2 regions of the Streptomyces sp. NPDC048461 genome follow, and region 2 is predicted to be linked to the other one. Evidence: riboswitches for the same ligand, from Rfam matches in the RefSeq annotation. Region 2 holds a riboswitch; the other holds the start of a gene.
The links. Region 2 has a riboswitch for cyclic di-AMP ahead of ACZ6S8_RS26060 (peptidoglycan DD-metalloendopeptidase family protein). Riboswitches for the same ligand answer to the same signal wherever they lie in the genome.

Region 1 (6,969 bases), on a different contig from region 2:
CGGCCGGGAATTCGACTGCACCACATGAATTCGGCAGCACGTCGAAAGGGCACCGCCCCGGAATTCCGGCAGCGGCGCGCGGATACCCGTCCTTTGTATACGGCGCCTGTTAATGACGGCCGCTCGACATGTTTACGGCAGGTTGCGAAGTCCTCACGGCGGCCCGCGGCCGCGGCCGGTGCGCCGCCGCGGCGCGGTCCGCGTGCATCGCGGTCAGGGCGCGCGCCCGCTCCGCGTCCCCCCGGGCCACCGCGTCCACGATCGCGCCGTGCTCCGCCCAGGACTCCGCGGGCCGGGCCGGGGGCTCGACCACGTACATCCACGCGACCTTGTGCCGCATCTGCGTGAGCAGCGCGATCAGGCCCGGGCTGCCCGACGCCTGGGCCAGCGTCTCGTGGAACCAGCCGCCCAGGGACCGCAGGTCCTCTCCCTGGCCCCGCCTGGCCCGTTCCTGGCCCAGTCTGACCAGCCCGCGGAGCACCTTCAGGTGGGCTTCGGTGCGCCGTCGCGCGGCCCGGGCGGCGGCGAGGGGCTCCAGCAGCATCCGCAGTTCCAGGAGGTCGGCCGCCTCCTGCGCCGTCGGCTCGGCCACCCAGGCGCCGGCGTGCCGCCGCGTGGTCACGAACCCTTCGGACTCCAGGGTCCGCAGCGCCTCGCGGACCGGAACCCGCGAGACGCCGTACCGGCGGGCGAGGACCTCTTCGGTGAGTCTGCTGCCCGGCTCGAAGACCCCGGAGACGATGTCGTCGCGAATTGCCGTGCATACCGCGTGCGCAGGAATACGCAAGACCGAACCTCCGCCTATTTCCGACTGCCGTGCCAGAGTGTGCTGCGACTCTATTGCAACACACGATAATTTCCGAGAGCGGCCGGAAAAGCGAAACATTCGCAAAAGACCCCGGCTCGCGGTGCGAGTCGGGGTCTTCGGCGAAGCGTGGGTCGTGCGCGGGGTCGTACGGGTCAGAGGCTGACGCCGTGCGAGCGCAGGTACGAGACCGGGTCGATGTCCGAGCCGTAGTCGGCGCCGGTGCGGGCCTCGAAGTGCAGGTGCGGGCCGCTGGAGTTGCCGGTGGAGCCCGACAGGCCGATCTGCTGGCCCGGGGTGACCTGCTGGCCGACGGAGACGCTCAGCGAGGACATGTGCCCGTACTGGGTGAACGTGCCGTCGTTGTGCTTGATGACGACGTTGTTGCCGTACGCGCCGCCCCAGCCGGCCTCGACGACGGTGCCCGCGCCCACGGCGTGGACCGAGGTGCCGGAGGAGGCGCGGAAGTCGATGCCGGTGTGGCTGCCGGAGGACCACATGCCGCCACCCGCGTGGTAGTGGGTGCTGATGCCGCCGCCGACGGGCGCGACGAAGGTGTTGAGGCGCTTGCGCTCCTCCTCGCGGGCCGCACGCTCGGCGGCGTCCCGCTCGGCCTTCGCCTTGGCCTCGGCGAGGCGCTTGGCCTCGGCGGCGCGCTGCTTGGCCTCGGCCTCGGCCTGGGCCTTGGCGGCCGCGTGCTCGGCGGCGCGCTGCTGCGACTCGGCCTGGTCCTGGATGTCACCCGCGAGCTCGCCGCCGACGACGACCGCGTCGTATCCGGCGTCGGGGACGGAGTGCTCGGTGTTGCCGTCCGCGGCGAAGGCCGGGCCGGCGAGGGAACCGACGACGCCCGTGGTGGCGAGGGCGGCTATACCGGCGTAGCCGGCGGTCTTGCGGCTCAGACGGCTGGAACCGCGGTGCTTGCCGGAGCCGGCGGTACGACTGCCAAACGCCATGAAGAGGTTGATCCTTTCCTTCCCTCTCGCCTACCGGGTTAGCTGACGGGTTCGGAGCAGGAAGGTCTCCTACGGGCTTCCTCTTGCGAGGCGGCCCGATTCACCCCAGGGACTGATGTGGGTCCCCGGCTCCCCAGGCTCGCGCCTGACGGGGACTCGGCGATCGCTGTCCGGTGCCGCGGGTGCGGCGGGCACAACTGACGAACAGCACGGCTGACGCTAGGCGGATCATCAGTCGATCGCCAAACAGACGAGCCCTTTTGTTGCGTACGCCACACCGCATACAAGCAACCTCACCACTAAATGGACAAAAGGGGCCCTGGTCGACAAGTCGCCAGAGCCCCTTGTTGCGCACGTCAGTTGGTGAGGTGACGGACGTCAGTTGGTGACGACGCTGACGTCACCGATCCCGAGCGCCCGCACCGGCGCCTCGATCTGCGACGCGTCGCCCACCAGCACCGTGACCAGCCGGTTCGCCGGGAAGGCGTTCACCACCGCCGAAGTGGCCTCCACCGTGCCGGTCTCGGCCAGCCGGGCGTACAACTGCGCCTGGTAGTCGTCCGGCAGCTCCTGCTCCACCTGGTCCGCGAGGGTGCCGGCCACCGAGGCGGCCGTCTCGAACTTCAGCGGCGCCACGCCCACCAAGTTCTGCACCGCGACGTCCCGTTCGGCGTCGGTCAGCCCGCCCTCCGCGAGGGTGCGCAGCACCTTCCAGAGGTCCTCCAGCGCCGGGCCGGTGTTCGGGGTGTCCACCGAGCCGCTGATGGCCAGCATCGAGGCGCCCTTGCCGTCCGCGGTCGACCGCAGCACCTGGCCGAAGGCGCGCACGCCGTAGGTGTACCCCTTCTCCTCGCGCAGCACCTTGTCCAGGCGGGAGGTCAGGGTGCCGCCCAGGCAGTACGTGCCGAGCACCTGGGGCGCCCAGACGCGGTCGTGCCGGTCCGGCCCGATGCGGCCGATCAGCAGCTGCGTCTGGACCGCGCCCGGCCGGTCCACGATGACGACGCGGCCGGTGTCGTCGGCGGTCACCGGCGGCACGGGCCGCGGCGCGGCGGAGTTGCCGGTCCAGATGCCCAGGGTGTCGGCCAGGACGGCGTCCAGGTCGATCCCGGTCAGGTCGCCGACGACGACCGCGGTGGCCGTGGCGGGGCGCACGTGGGCCTCGTAGAAGGCGCGTACGGCCGCGGAGTCGATCCGGGCCACCGTCTCCTCGGAGCCCTGGCGCGGGCGGGACATCCGCAGGGAGGCCGGGAAGAGCTCCTTGGAGAGCTGCTTGGCGGCGCGGCGCTGCGGGTTGGCCAGCTCGTGGGGGATCTCGTCGAGCCGGTTGCGCACCAGGCGGTCCACCTCGGCGTCGGCGAACGCGGGCGCGCGCAGCGCCTCGGCGAGCAGGCCGAGCGCCTTGTGCAGGCGCGAGGCGGGGACCTCCAGGGAGACCCGCAGGCCCGGGTGGTCCGCGTGGGCGTCGAGGGTGGCCCCGCAGCGCTCCAGCTCGGCCGAGAACTCCTCGGCGGAGTGCTTGTCGGTGCCTTCGGACAGCGCCCGCGCCATGATCGTCGCCACGCCGTCCAGGCCCTCGGGCTCCGCGTCGAGCGGGGCGGCGAGGTTGACCTCGACCGCGATCACCTGCTGGCCCGGGCGGTGGCAGCGCAGCAGCGTCAGCCCGTTGGCCAGCTCACCGCGCTCGGGGGCCGGGAAGGCCCACGGCTGCGGCTCGCCGGCCTCGGGGCGCGGGTGGAAGGTCATCGTGACGGCCACGGCGTCGGCCGCGGTGTCGGCTGCGGTGTCGCTCACTGCTCCGCCCCCTCGTTCTCGTCGGACTGGTCGTTCCCGTCGGCCCCGTCGGCGTCGGCCGCCAGCGGCTCGTAGACGAGCACCGCGCGGTTGTCCGGGCGCAGCCGGGCCGCGGCCACGGCCTGGACCTCCTCGGCGGTGACGTCGAGGACGCGCCCCACGGCGGTCAGCGCCAGCTGCGGGTCGCCGAACAGCACCGCGAAGCGGCACAGTTCGTCGGCGCGGCCGGACACCGTGCTCAGCCGGTCCAGCCATTCGCGCTCCAGCTGGGCCTGGGCGCGCTCCATCTCCTCGGCCGTCGGGCCCTCGGCGGCGAACCGCGCGAGCTCCTCGTCCACGGCCGCCTCGATGGCGGGCACCTCGACCCCGCCGGACGTCTTCACGTCCAGCCAGCCCAGCGAGGGGGCGCCGGCCAGGCGCAGCAGGCCGAAGCCGGCCGCGACGGCCGTCTGGTCGCGGCGTACCAGGCGGTTGTGCAGCCGCGAGGACTCGCCGCCGCCCAGCACCGTCAGCGCCACGTCGGCGGCGTCGCACTCGCGGGTGCCGTCGTGCGGGAGCCGGTAGGCGGCCATCAGGGCGCGCGCCGGCACCTCCTCGACGATCTCCTCGCGGAGCTCCTGCCCCATGACGTCCGGCAGCGTGCCGTCGCGCGGCGGCTGCTTGCCGTCGTGGCTCGGGATGGTGCCGAAGTACTTCTCGACCCAGGCGAGCGTGCGCTCGGGGTCGATGTCGCCGACGACCGAGAGCACAGCGTTGTTGGGCGCGTAGTACGTGCGGAAGAAGTGGCGCGCGTCCTCCAGGGAGGCGGCGTCGAGGTCGGCCATCGAGCCGATCGGGGTGTGGTGGTACGGGTGGCCCTCGGGGTACGCGAGGGCGGTCAGCCGCTCGAACGCCGTGCCGTACGGGACGTTGTCGTACCGCTGGCGGCGCTCGTTCTTGACGACGTCGCGCTGGTTCTCCATGGACTCGTCGTCCAGGGCCGCCAGCAGCGAGCCCATCCGGTCCGCCTCCAGCCAGAGCGCGAGCTCCAGCTGGTGGGTCGGCATCGTCTCGAAGTAGTTGGTGCGCTCGAAGCTGGTGGTGCCGTTGAGGGAGCCGCCGGCTCCCTGGACGAGCTCGAAGTGGCCGTTGCCGGGTACGCTCGCCGAACCCTGGAACATCAGGTGCTCGAAGAGGTGAGCCAGACCGGTACGCCCCTTGACTTCGTGGCGCGAGCCCACGTCGTACCAGAGGCAGACCGCGGCGACCGGGGTCAGGTGGTCCTCGGAGAGCACCACGCGCAGGCCGTTGGCCAGCCGGTGCTCGGTCGCTGTCAGGCCGCCGGAGCCGGCCTGAGCTGTGGCCGTGTGACCCATGGGCATGTGGTCCCTTCGATCGCGATGTAGAGATTTCTGTCAGACCTGCCACTGTATGCAAGCGCGTCGGCCGCCGGAGAAGTTCCCGGGTCACACCTGGGTCGGAGTCGGCGTTGTCGGTGCCTCGGGCCACAATGGTCCGCGTCAGACCCCCCAGCACACCTCTTTCTTGGTTAAGGAGCCGCGCAGCGATGGCCCGCCGCAGCACGAAGACCCCGCCGCCGGAGGATTTCGAGGAGAAGATCCTCGACATCGACGTCGTCGACGAAATGCAGGGCTCCTTCCTCGAGTACGCGTACTCGGTGATCTACTCCCGCGCCCTGCCCGACGCCCGGGACGGCATGAAGCCGGTCCACCGGCGCATCGTCTACCAGATGAACGAGATGGGCCTGCGCCCCGACCGGGGGTACGTCAAGTGCGCCCGCGTCGTGGGCGAGGTCATGGGCAAGCTCCACCCGCACGGGGACGCGTCGATCTACGACGCCCTCGTGCGCATGGCCCAGCCCTTCTCGATGCGGCTGCCGCTGGTCGACGGCCACGGCAACTTCGGATCCCTCGGCAACGACGACCCGCCGGCCGCGATGCGTTACACCGAGTGCAAGATGGCCGACGCCACGTCGCTGATGACGGAGTCGATCGACGAGGACACCGTCGACTTCACCGCCAACTACGACGGCCAGGAGCGGGAGCCGGTGGCACTGCCCGCCGCGTACCCCAACCTGCTGGTCAACGGCGCGTCCGGGATCGCGGTCGGCATGGCCACCAACATGCCCCCGCACAACCTGGGCGAGGTCATCGCCGCCGCCCGCCACCTGATCCGCCACCCGGGGGCGGACCTGGAGGCGCTGATGCGCTTCGTACCGGGTCCCGACCTGCCCACGGGCGGCAGGATCGTCGGCCTGGCGGGCATCAAGGACGCCTACGAGAACGGCCGCGGCACCTTCAAGATCCGCGCGACGGTGGCCGTGGAGAACGTGACGGCGCGCCGCAAGGGCCTGGTCGTCACGGAACTGCCCTTCGCGGTGGGCCCCGAGAAGGTCATCGCGAAGATCAAGGACCTGGTCGGCTCGAAGAAGCTCCAGGGCATCGCCGACGTCAAGGACCTCACCGACCGCTCGCACGGCCTGCGCCTGGTCATCGAGATCAAGAACGGCTTCCACCCGGAGGCCGTGCTGGAGCAGCTGTACAAGCTGACGCCGATGGAGGAGTCCTTCGGCATCAACAACGTGGCGCTGGTGGACGGTCAGCCGCTGACGCTGGGCCTCAAGGAGCTGCTGGAGGTCTACCTCGACCACCGCTTCGAGGTCGTCCGGCGGCGCAGCGAGTTCCGCCGCACCAAGCGCCGCGACCGGCTGCACCTGGTCGAGGGCCTGCTGGTGGCGCTCATCGACATCGACGAGGTCATCCGGCTCATCCGGGACAGCGAGAACTCCGCGCAGGCCAAGGCGCGGCTGATGGAGCGGTTCTCGCTGAGCGAGATCCAGACCCAGTACATCCTGGACACGCCGCTGCGCCGGCTCACCAAGTTCGACCGGCTGGAGCTGGAGTCCGAGCGGGACCGGCTGACCGGTGAGATCGACGAGCTGACCGGGATCCTGGACTCCGACAGCGAGCTGCGCAAGCTGGTCTCCACGGAGCTGGCGGCGGTCGCCAAGAAGTTCGGCACCGAGCGGCGCACGGTCCTGCTGGAGTCGGCGGGCACCACGGTGGCCGCGGTTCCGCTGGAGGTCGCGGACGACCCGTGCCGCGTGCTGCTGTCCTCGACGGGCCTGCTCGCCCGGACGGCGAACGGCGACGCCCTGCCGGAGGAGGAGGGCGGCGCCCGCGCCAAGCACGACCTGGTCGTCTCGCAGGTCGCGGCGACCGCCCGGGCGGACGTCGGGGCGGTCACCTCGTACGGGCGGCTGCTGCGGCTCGCGGTGATCGACCTGCCGCAGCTGCCGGACACCCACGCCGCGCCGAACCTGGCGGGCGGCGCCCCCGTCTCGGAGTTCCTCTCCGGGCTGGAGGCGGACGAGAAGGTGATCTGCCTGCTCTCGCTGGACGAGTCCTCGCAGGG
Region 2 (6,969 bases):
GCCGTGCACATCGACGGGCTGCGCGAGCGCCACGACGAGTCGGTGGCCAAGGAGGGCGTCTTCGACGAGGCGGTCGCGGCCATCAAGGAGGCCAAGCGGCGCGGCTTCCGGGTCACCACGAACTCGACCTTCTTCAACACCGACACCCCGCAGACGATCATCGAGGTGCTGAACTACCTCAATGACGACCTCCAGGTGGACGAGATGATGATCTCGCCCGCCTACGCCTACGAGAAGGCCCCCGACCAGGAGCACTTCCTGGGCGTCGAGCAGACCCGGGAACTCTTCAGGAAGGCCTTCTCCGGAGGCAACCGGCGCCGCTGGCGCCTCAACCACTCGCCGCTCTTCCTGGATTTCCTGGAAGGAAAGGCGGACTTCCCCTGCACCGCCTGGGCCATTCCGAACTATTCGCTCTTCGGCTGGCAGCGCCCCTGCTACCTGATGAGCGACGGCTACGTGCCCACGTACCGCGAGCTCATCAACGACACCGACTGGAGCAAGTACGGCCGCGGGAAGGACCCCCGCTGCGCGAACTGCATGGCGCACTGCGGCTACGAGCCCACGGCCGTCCTCGCCACCATGGGTTCCCTCAAGGAGTCCCTGAGGGCGGCCCGGGAGACGATCGGCGGGAACCGGGGCACGTCGGCATGAGCGCCGGTCCGCGGGAGGAGGGCGGCCGGGGCGGGGGCTTCGACCTCGGCGCCCTGCTGGCCGAGCGCGGCGCGGAGCGGTACGAGCTGCACGCCCGGTACCTGAACCACCAGCTGCCCCGGATGCTGCACACCATCGGCTTCGACAAGGTCTACGAGCGGGCCGAGGGCGCCCACTTCTGGGACGCCGAGGGCAACGACTACCTGGACATGCTGGCGGGCTTCGGGGTGATGGGCCTGGGGCGCCACCACCCCGTGGTCCGCCGGGCGCTGCACGACGTGCTGGACGCCCGGCTCGCCGACCTGACCCGCTTCGACTGCCAGCCGCTGCCCGGGCTGCTGGCCGAGAAGCTCCTCTCGTACAGCCCCCACCTGGACCGGGTCTTCTTCGGCAACAGCGGCACCGAGGCCGTGGAGACCGCCCTGAAGTTCGCCCGGTACGCCACCGGGCGTCCCAGGGTCCTCTACTGCGACCACGCCTTCCACGGGCTGACCACGGGCGCGCTCTCGGTCAACGGGGAGGCCGGCTTCCGGGACGGGTTCGCGCCGCTGCTGCCCGACACGAAGATCGCGCTCGGCGACCTGGCGGCCCTGGAACGGGAGCTGCGGCGCGGGGACGTGGCGGCCCTCGTGGTGGAGCCGATCCAGGGCAAGGGGGTCCTCGCGGCCCCGCCCGGATTCCTGCTCGCCGCGCAGGAGCTGCTGCACCGGCACAAGGCGCTGCTGATCGCCGACGAGGTGCAGACGGGCCTGGGACGGACCGGTGACTTCTACGCGTACCAGCACGAGCCGGGCGTGGAACCGGACCTCGTGTGCGTCGCCAAGGCGCTCTCGGGCGGCTACGTGCCGGTCGGTGCGACCCTGGGCAAGGACTGGATCTTCAAAAAGGTCTACTCGTCCATGGACCGGGTCCTCGTCCACTCGGCGAGCTTCGGTTCCAACGCGCAGGCGATGGCGGCCGGACTGGCGGTGCTCTCCGTCATGGAGGACGAGGAGGTCGTCGCGAACGCGCGGGCCATGGGCGACCTGCTCCGCGGGCGGCTCGCGGCCCTCGTGGACGAGTACGAGCTGCTGCACGAGGTGCGGGGGCGCGGGCTGATGATCGGCATCGAGTTCGGCCGGCCGTCCTCGCTGGGGCTGCGCAGCCGGTGGACGATGCTCCAGGCGGCCCGCAAGGGGCTCTTCGCGCAGATGGTCGTGGTGCCGCTGCTCCAGAAGCACCGCATCCTCACCCAGGTGTCCGGCGACCACCTGGAAGTGATCAAGCTCATCCCGCCGCTCGTCGTGGACGAGGCGGACGTCGACCGGTTCGTCGGTGCCTTCCGCGAGGTGATGGACGAGGCGCACGGCGGGTCCGGGCTGATGTGGGAATTCGGCCGGACGCTGGTGAAGCAGGCCGTCGGCAACCGCTGACCGCCGACGGCCCGCCGCGGCGGGTCAGTCCAGCAGTCCGGCCCGGAGCCGGGCGAGGGTCTCGGGCGCCAGCCCGAGGCCCTCTGCCAGGTAGGGCTCCACCCCGCCCCAGGTCTCGTCGATGGTGTCGAAGGCCGCCGTCAGGTACGCGGCGCGGGCGTCGAACAGCGGGGACAGCAGCTCCATCACCTCGGGGGAGCGGGCATCGGGGGAGTCGCTGCCGCGGCGCACCCGGTAGCGCCGGTGCGGGGCGTTGGACTCCAGGTAGTCCGCCACGATCGCCTCGCGCTCGACGCCCAGGGCGAGCAGGGTGACGGCGACGGACAGACCGGCACGGTCCTTGCCGGCCGCACAGTGCATGAGCGCGGGGACGCTGTCCCCGGCGAGCGCGTGCAGGACCAGACTGTGCTCGGCGGTGCGGTTCGCGATGATCGAGCGGTACGAGTTCGCCATCCGTGCCGCGCCCCTCCCGTCGCCCAGGAGTCCGCGGAGCTGTTCCAGATCGCCGTCGCGCACCATCTTCCAGAACTCCCGGCCGTCGGCCGGATCCGAGAGCGGGATGTTGACGTTCCGCACGCCGGGGAGCTCCACGTCCGGCCCCTCCAGCGCGTGGTCGGCGTCGTTGCGGAAGTCGAAGACGGTGTGGAGCCCGAGCGAGTTGAGGAACTCTGTATCGGTTTCAGTGGCATGTGCGAGATGTCCGCTTCGGAAGAGTCGTCCCGGCCTGACCCTCCGTCCGTCCGTCGTCGGCAGGCCGCCCACGTCGCGGAAGTTCCGTACTCCGGTCAGGTCCGGTTCCGGCTGTGACCACCCGGGCGGGGTCGGGGGTATCTGCTGGGTCACGTGAACTCCTCCGCGTCGTCGTCGGGTGTCCGAATTACACTACTTGGCAACAACTTGCCATATCCGGAGGCGAGATCGGGTGCCCGCCCGTGAGCCAGATCATACGGTGACCGTGAGTGCCTGATCGCGAAAGTCGAATGGCCCAGCCAGACCGGATGTTGGCGGTCCGGAATGGACACAGGGTGACGGGAATTCCGCCGATCTCTCACCTCTGGGATTCCGTCAGGTAATTCGCGGCTTGTTCCTCGTGGCCGGACTCGATTACCTTCGCGATCGATCCGGGCGGACCGCCGAATCCTGCCGCCACCCGGAAAACCGCACCCGACTATTCACGCGCGGCAGGAGCGGGGGAACCAGGTAAGCCGCCGTCCCGAGTGTTCATATCGGGACGGCTTGGGGTGAAGCCGTACATGTGCCCATACGTGTGCGGCCGGACATCTCCAGTCCGAACCCGACAGCTCACCTCGCAGGCGACGGAGAGGAAACCGCCATGCCCGCAAAGGGTAAGCACCGCCGTCCCAAGTCCCTTTCGATCTCCCGCGGTTTCGCCGTCGCCGGCACCGGTGGCGCGGCCCTCGCGCTGCCGCTGATGGGCGCCGCGAGCGCCCAGGCGGCCGGAGCCCCGGCCGCCGCGCCGGCCACCGTGCCCGCCGTGGCCCCGCAGCTGCCGGTCGCGCTGGCCGCGCCGGTCGCCGCCCCCGCGGCGGCCCCGGCCGCCGCGCCGACCGTGTACACGGTCGTGTCCGGCGACTACCTCTCCAAGATCGCCGCGGAGCGCGACCTGTCCGGCGGCTGGGAGCAGTTGTACGCCGACAACCGCGAGGCCGTCGGCACCGACCCCTCGCTGATCCACCCGGGTCTGAAGCTGACGCTGGGCGCGAAGGGCGCCTCCGCGCCCACCGCCGCAGCGCCGGCGCCGGCCCCGGCTCCGGCCGAGAAGCCGGTCCAGAAGAAGCAGAAGCCTGCCGAGGCCCCGGTCTCCGGCAAGGCGGCCTCGGGGAAGCAGGACGCCCCCGTCCGCAAGCAGCAGCCCAAGGTCCAGCAGAAGACGCAGGGCGCCGGGACCTCCACCGGCGCGGCGGCCCCCACGGGCGCCGGCTTCGTGGCCCCCGTCGGCGGCGGGGTCTCCACCCAGTACCGGGCGAGCGGCGCCATGTGGTCCTCGGGTTACCACACCGGAGTCGACTTCATCGCGAGCTCCGGCACCACGGTCAAGGCCGTCGGCGCGGGCACCGTCGTCTCCGCGGGCTGGGGCGGCTCGTACGGCAACGAGGTCGTCATCCGGCACGCGGACGGCAAGTACTCCCAGTACGGCCACCTCTCCTCGCTGTCCGTCTCGGCCGGCCAGAGCGTGAGCGCCGGACAGCGCATCGGCCTCTCCGGCTCCACCGGCAACTCCTCCGGCCCGCACCTGCACTTCGAGATCCGCACGGGCCCGTCCTACGGCTCCGACATCAACCCGCTGGCCTACCTCCGCTCGAAGGGCGCCACCGTCTGACGGTGAGGCGCCCGACGGCATCCGCCGCGGCGAGGGACACGCGTCAGGCCGGGACCCGAGGGGGGTCCCGGCCTGACGCGTACTTATTCCTTATCCCGCGCGTGGTATAGATCACGGTCCGTTAACCCCTGCTTACGTTGGCGTAGGTTGCCCGCCGGGGTGAAGGATGGTGCTTCGTGGCAGCGACGACGACGACACTCAAGACCATCGGCTCGTACGCGGCGATCGGGGACAGCTTCACCGAGGGTGTGGGGGACCCGGGACCGGGGGGAACGTTTCTCGGCTGGGCGGACCGGCTCGCCGTGCTCCTGGCCGATCGACGCGACGAGCACGACTTCCGATACGCGAACCTGGCCGTGCGCGGCAGGCTCCTCGACCAGATCGTGGCCGAGCAGGTGCCGCGGGCCAAGGCGCTCGCCCCGGACCTCGTGACCTTCTGCGCGGGCGGCAACGACATCATCCGGCCTGGCAGCGACCCCGACGACGTGGCGGAGCGCTTCGAGGCCGCCGTGGCCGACCTCGCCGCATCCGTCGGCCAGGTCATGATCACCACCGGCTTCGACACCCGCGGCGTGCCGGTCCTGCGGCACCTGCGCGGCAAGGTGGCGACGTACAGCGCCCACGTGCGCTCCATCGCCGACCGGTACGACTGCCCGGTGCTCGACCTCTGGTCCCTCAGATCCGTACAGGACCGGCGGGCCTGGGACGGCGACCGGCTGCACCTTTCGCCCGAGGGCCACACCCGGGTGGCCCTGCGCGCCGCGCAGGTGCTCGGCATCCAGGTGCCGACCGACCCCGACCAGCCCTGGCCGCCGCAGCGGCCGCGCGGCTCGGTGGACACCACCCGGGACAACATCCAGTGGGCCCGCGAGCACCTCGCCCCCTGGATCGGACGCCGGCTGCGCGGCGAGTCCTCCGGGGACCACGTCGCGGCGAAGCGGCCGGACCTGCTGCCGCTGTAGGCGGCCGGCCACCGACGGTACGGGCGGGGGCCGCGCGGGGCCGCAGGGGTACGGGGGAGAGGGGCGGTGCGGCCGGGGCGCGTGCGACACGGGGGCCACCCGGCCGCAAGCGGAATCCTTCGGGGCCCGTGTGCGTTGGGATGGGGGTAGACGTCCACGAACCGCGTGACCCATCGTCCCAGGAGGCGCTTTGACCGGCTCCCGTCCCCTGCGTCCACGGCTGCGCGCCCTGCGGCCCGAAGCCTTCGGCGCGGACCCGTCCGGCGCGCGGCTGGAGCGCATCCGCCGCTCGCCGCACTTCGCCGACGGCGTGTTCCAGAACCCGGTCGGCGCCCGGACCAGGCCGTCCGGCTCGATGCGGGAGTTCGCCAAGATCTACTTCCACAAGGAGCAGCGGCTGCGCCGCAACCCCGGCGCGCCGATCCCCGTGTACCCGACCACCCTCGCGGAGCTGGCCAAGCCGCCCGCGAGCGGCCTGCGCGTGACCTGGATGGGCCATTCGAGCGTGCTCGCCGAGATCGACGGGCGCCGCGTGCTGTTCGACCCCGTCTGGGGCGACCGGTGCTCCCCCTTCCCCTTCGCCGGGCCCAAGCGGCTGCACCCGGTGCCGGTGCCGCTGGCCACGCTGGGCGACGTCGACGTGGTGGTGATCTCGCACGACCACTACGACCACCTCGACCTCCCGACGATCAAGAGCCTGGCCGGTACGGACACGGTCTTCGCGGTCCCGCTGGGCGTCGGCGCGCACCTGGAGCGCTGGGGCGTCCCGGCCGACCGGCTGCGCGAACTCGACTGGAACGAGAGCACCAAGGTCGCCGGGCTCACGCTCACGGCGACCCCGGCCCGGCACTTCTGCGGGCGCGGCCTGCGCAACCAGCAGCACACCCTGTGGGCCTCCTGGGTGGTCGCGGGCGACGAGCACCGGATCTACCACAGCGGAGACACCGGGTACTTCCCCGGATTCCGGGAGATCGGCGCCACGCACGGGCCCTTCGACGCCACGATGATCCAGATCGGGGCCTACTCGGAGTACTGGCCGGACATCCACATGACGCCCGAGGAGGGCATGCAGGCCCACCTCGACCTCCAGGGCGGCATCCCGCACGGCACGATGCTGCCGATCCACTGGGGCACCTTCAACCTGGCCCCGCACCCGTGGGACGAGCCGGGCGAGGGCACCGTCGCCGCGGCGGCCAGGGCGGGAGCCGCCATCGCGCTCCCCATCCCGGGCCAGCCCTTCGAGCCCGGCGCGGCCGACGCCCCCTCCGCACCCTGGTGGAGGCCGTTCGTCGCCCAGGGCCCGACGGCGGATCCCGCCGGGGGCCCGGCCTCCGTGCCTGCGTCGGAGGCGGGAGGCGCGGCCGGGGCGCCGGCGCGGGTGGGGTCCGCGGCCGCGGGCGGGCAGGAGGAGCAGGAGCCGGTGGGGACGTAGGCGACCGGCGTCGGTGCGGGCCCGGCCGCCGCGGCCGCGCCCGGCTGCCGTGGCGCCTCGCTGCCGTGGCGCACCCCGCCCCGGCCCGGCGCATCCGGGGCGGGGCGGGGTGCGCCACGGCCGTGGGGGCGGGCCGGTGGAATCGGGCGGGTGTACGAGCGCTCCACCGGG

Region 1: linked by a shared signal. The riboswitch ahead of ACZ6S8_RS27265 (M23 family metallopeptidase) and the one ahead of ACZ6S8_RS26060 (peptidoglycan DD-metalloendopeptidase family protein) in region 2 are both predicted to bind cyclic di-AMP.

Annotation. Positions count from the first base shown of each region.
Region 1 covers NZ_JBVJGW010000018.1:40,854-47,822, forward strand. The annotation lists gene ACZ6S8_RS27260 (GntR family transcriptional regulator) at 110-787, opposite strand; gene ACZ6S8_RS27265 (M23 family metallopeptidase) at 961-1,761, opposite strand; cyclic di-AMP (ydaO/yuaA leader) riboswitch at 1,774-1,933, opposite strand; gene ACZ6S8_RS27270 (M16 family metallopeptidase) at 2,140-3,507, opposite strand; gene ACZ6S8_RS27275 (M16 family metallopeptidase) at 3,552-4,916, opposite strand; gene ACZ6S8_RS27280 (DNA gyrase/topoisomerase IV subunit A) at 5,102-6,969, shown strand, end outside.
Region 2 covers NZ_JBVJGW010000016.1:153,957-160,925, reverse strand. The annotation lists gene hpnH (adenosyl-hopene transferase HpnH) at 1-651, shown strand, start outside; gene ACZ6S8_RS26070 (aspartate aminotransferase family protein) at 648-2,063, shown strand; gene ACZ6S8_RS26065 (tyrosine-protein phosphatase) at 2,088-2,906, opposite strand; cyclic di-AMP (ydaO/yuaA leader) riboswitch at 3,219-3,394, shown strand; gene ACZ6S8_RS26060 (peptidoglycan DD-metalloendopeptidase family protein) at 3,397-4,404, shown strand; gene ACZ6S8_RS26055 (SGNH/GDSL hydrolase family protein) at 4,581-5,366, shown strand; gene ACZ6S8_RS26050 (MBL fold metallo-hydrolase) at 5,557-6,798, shown strand.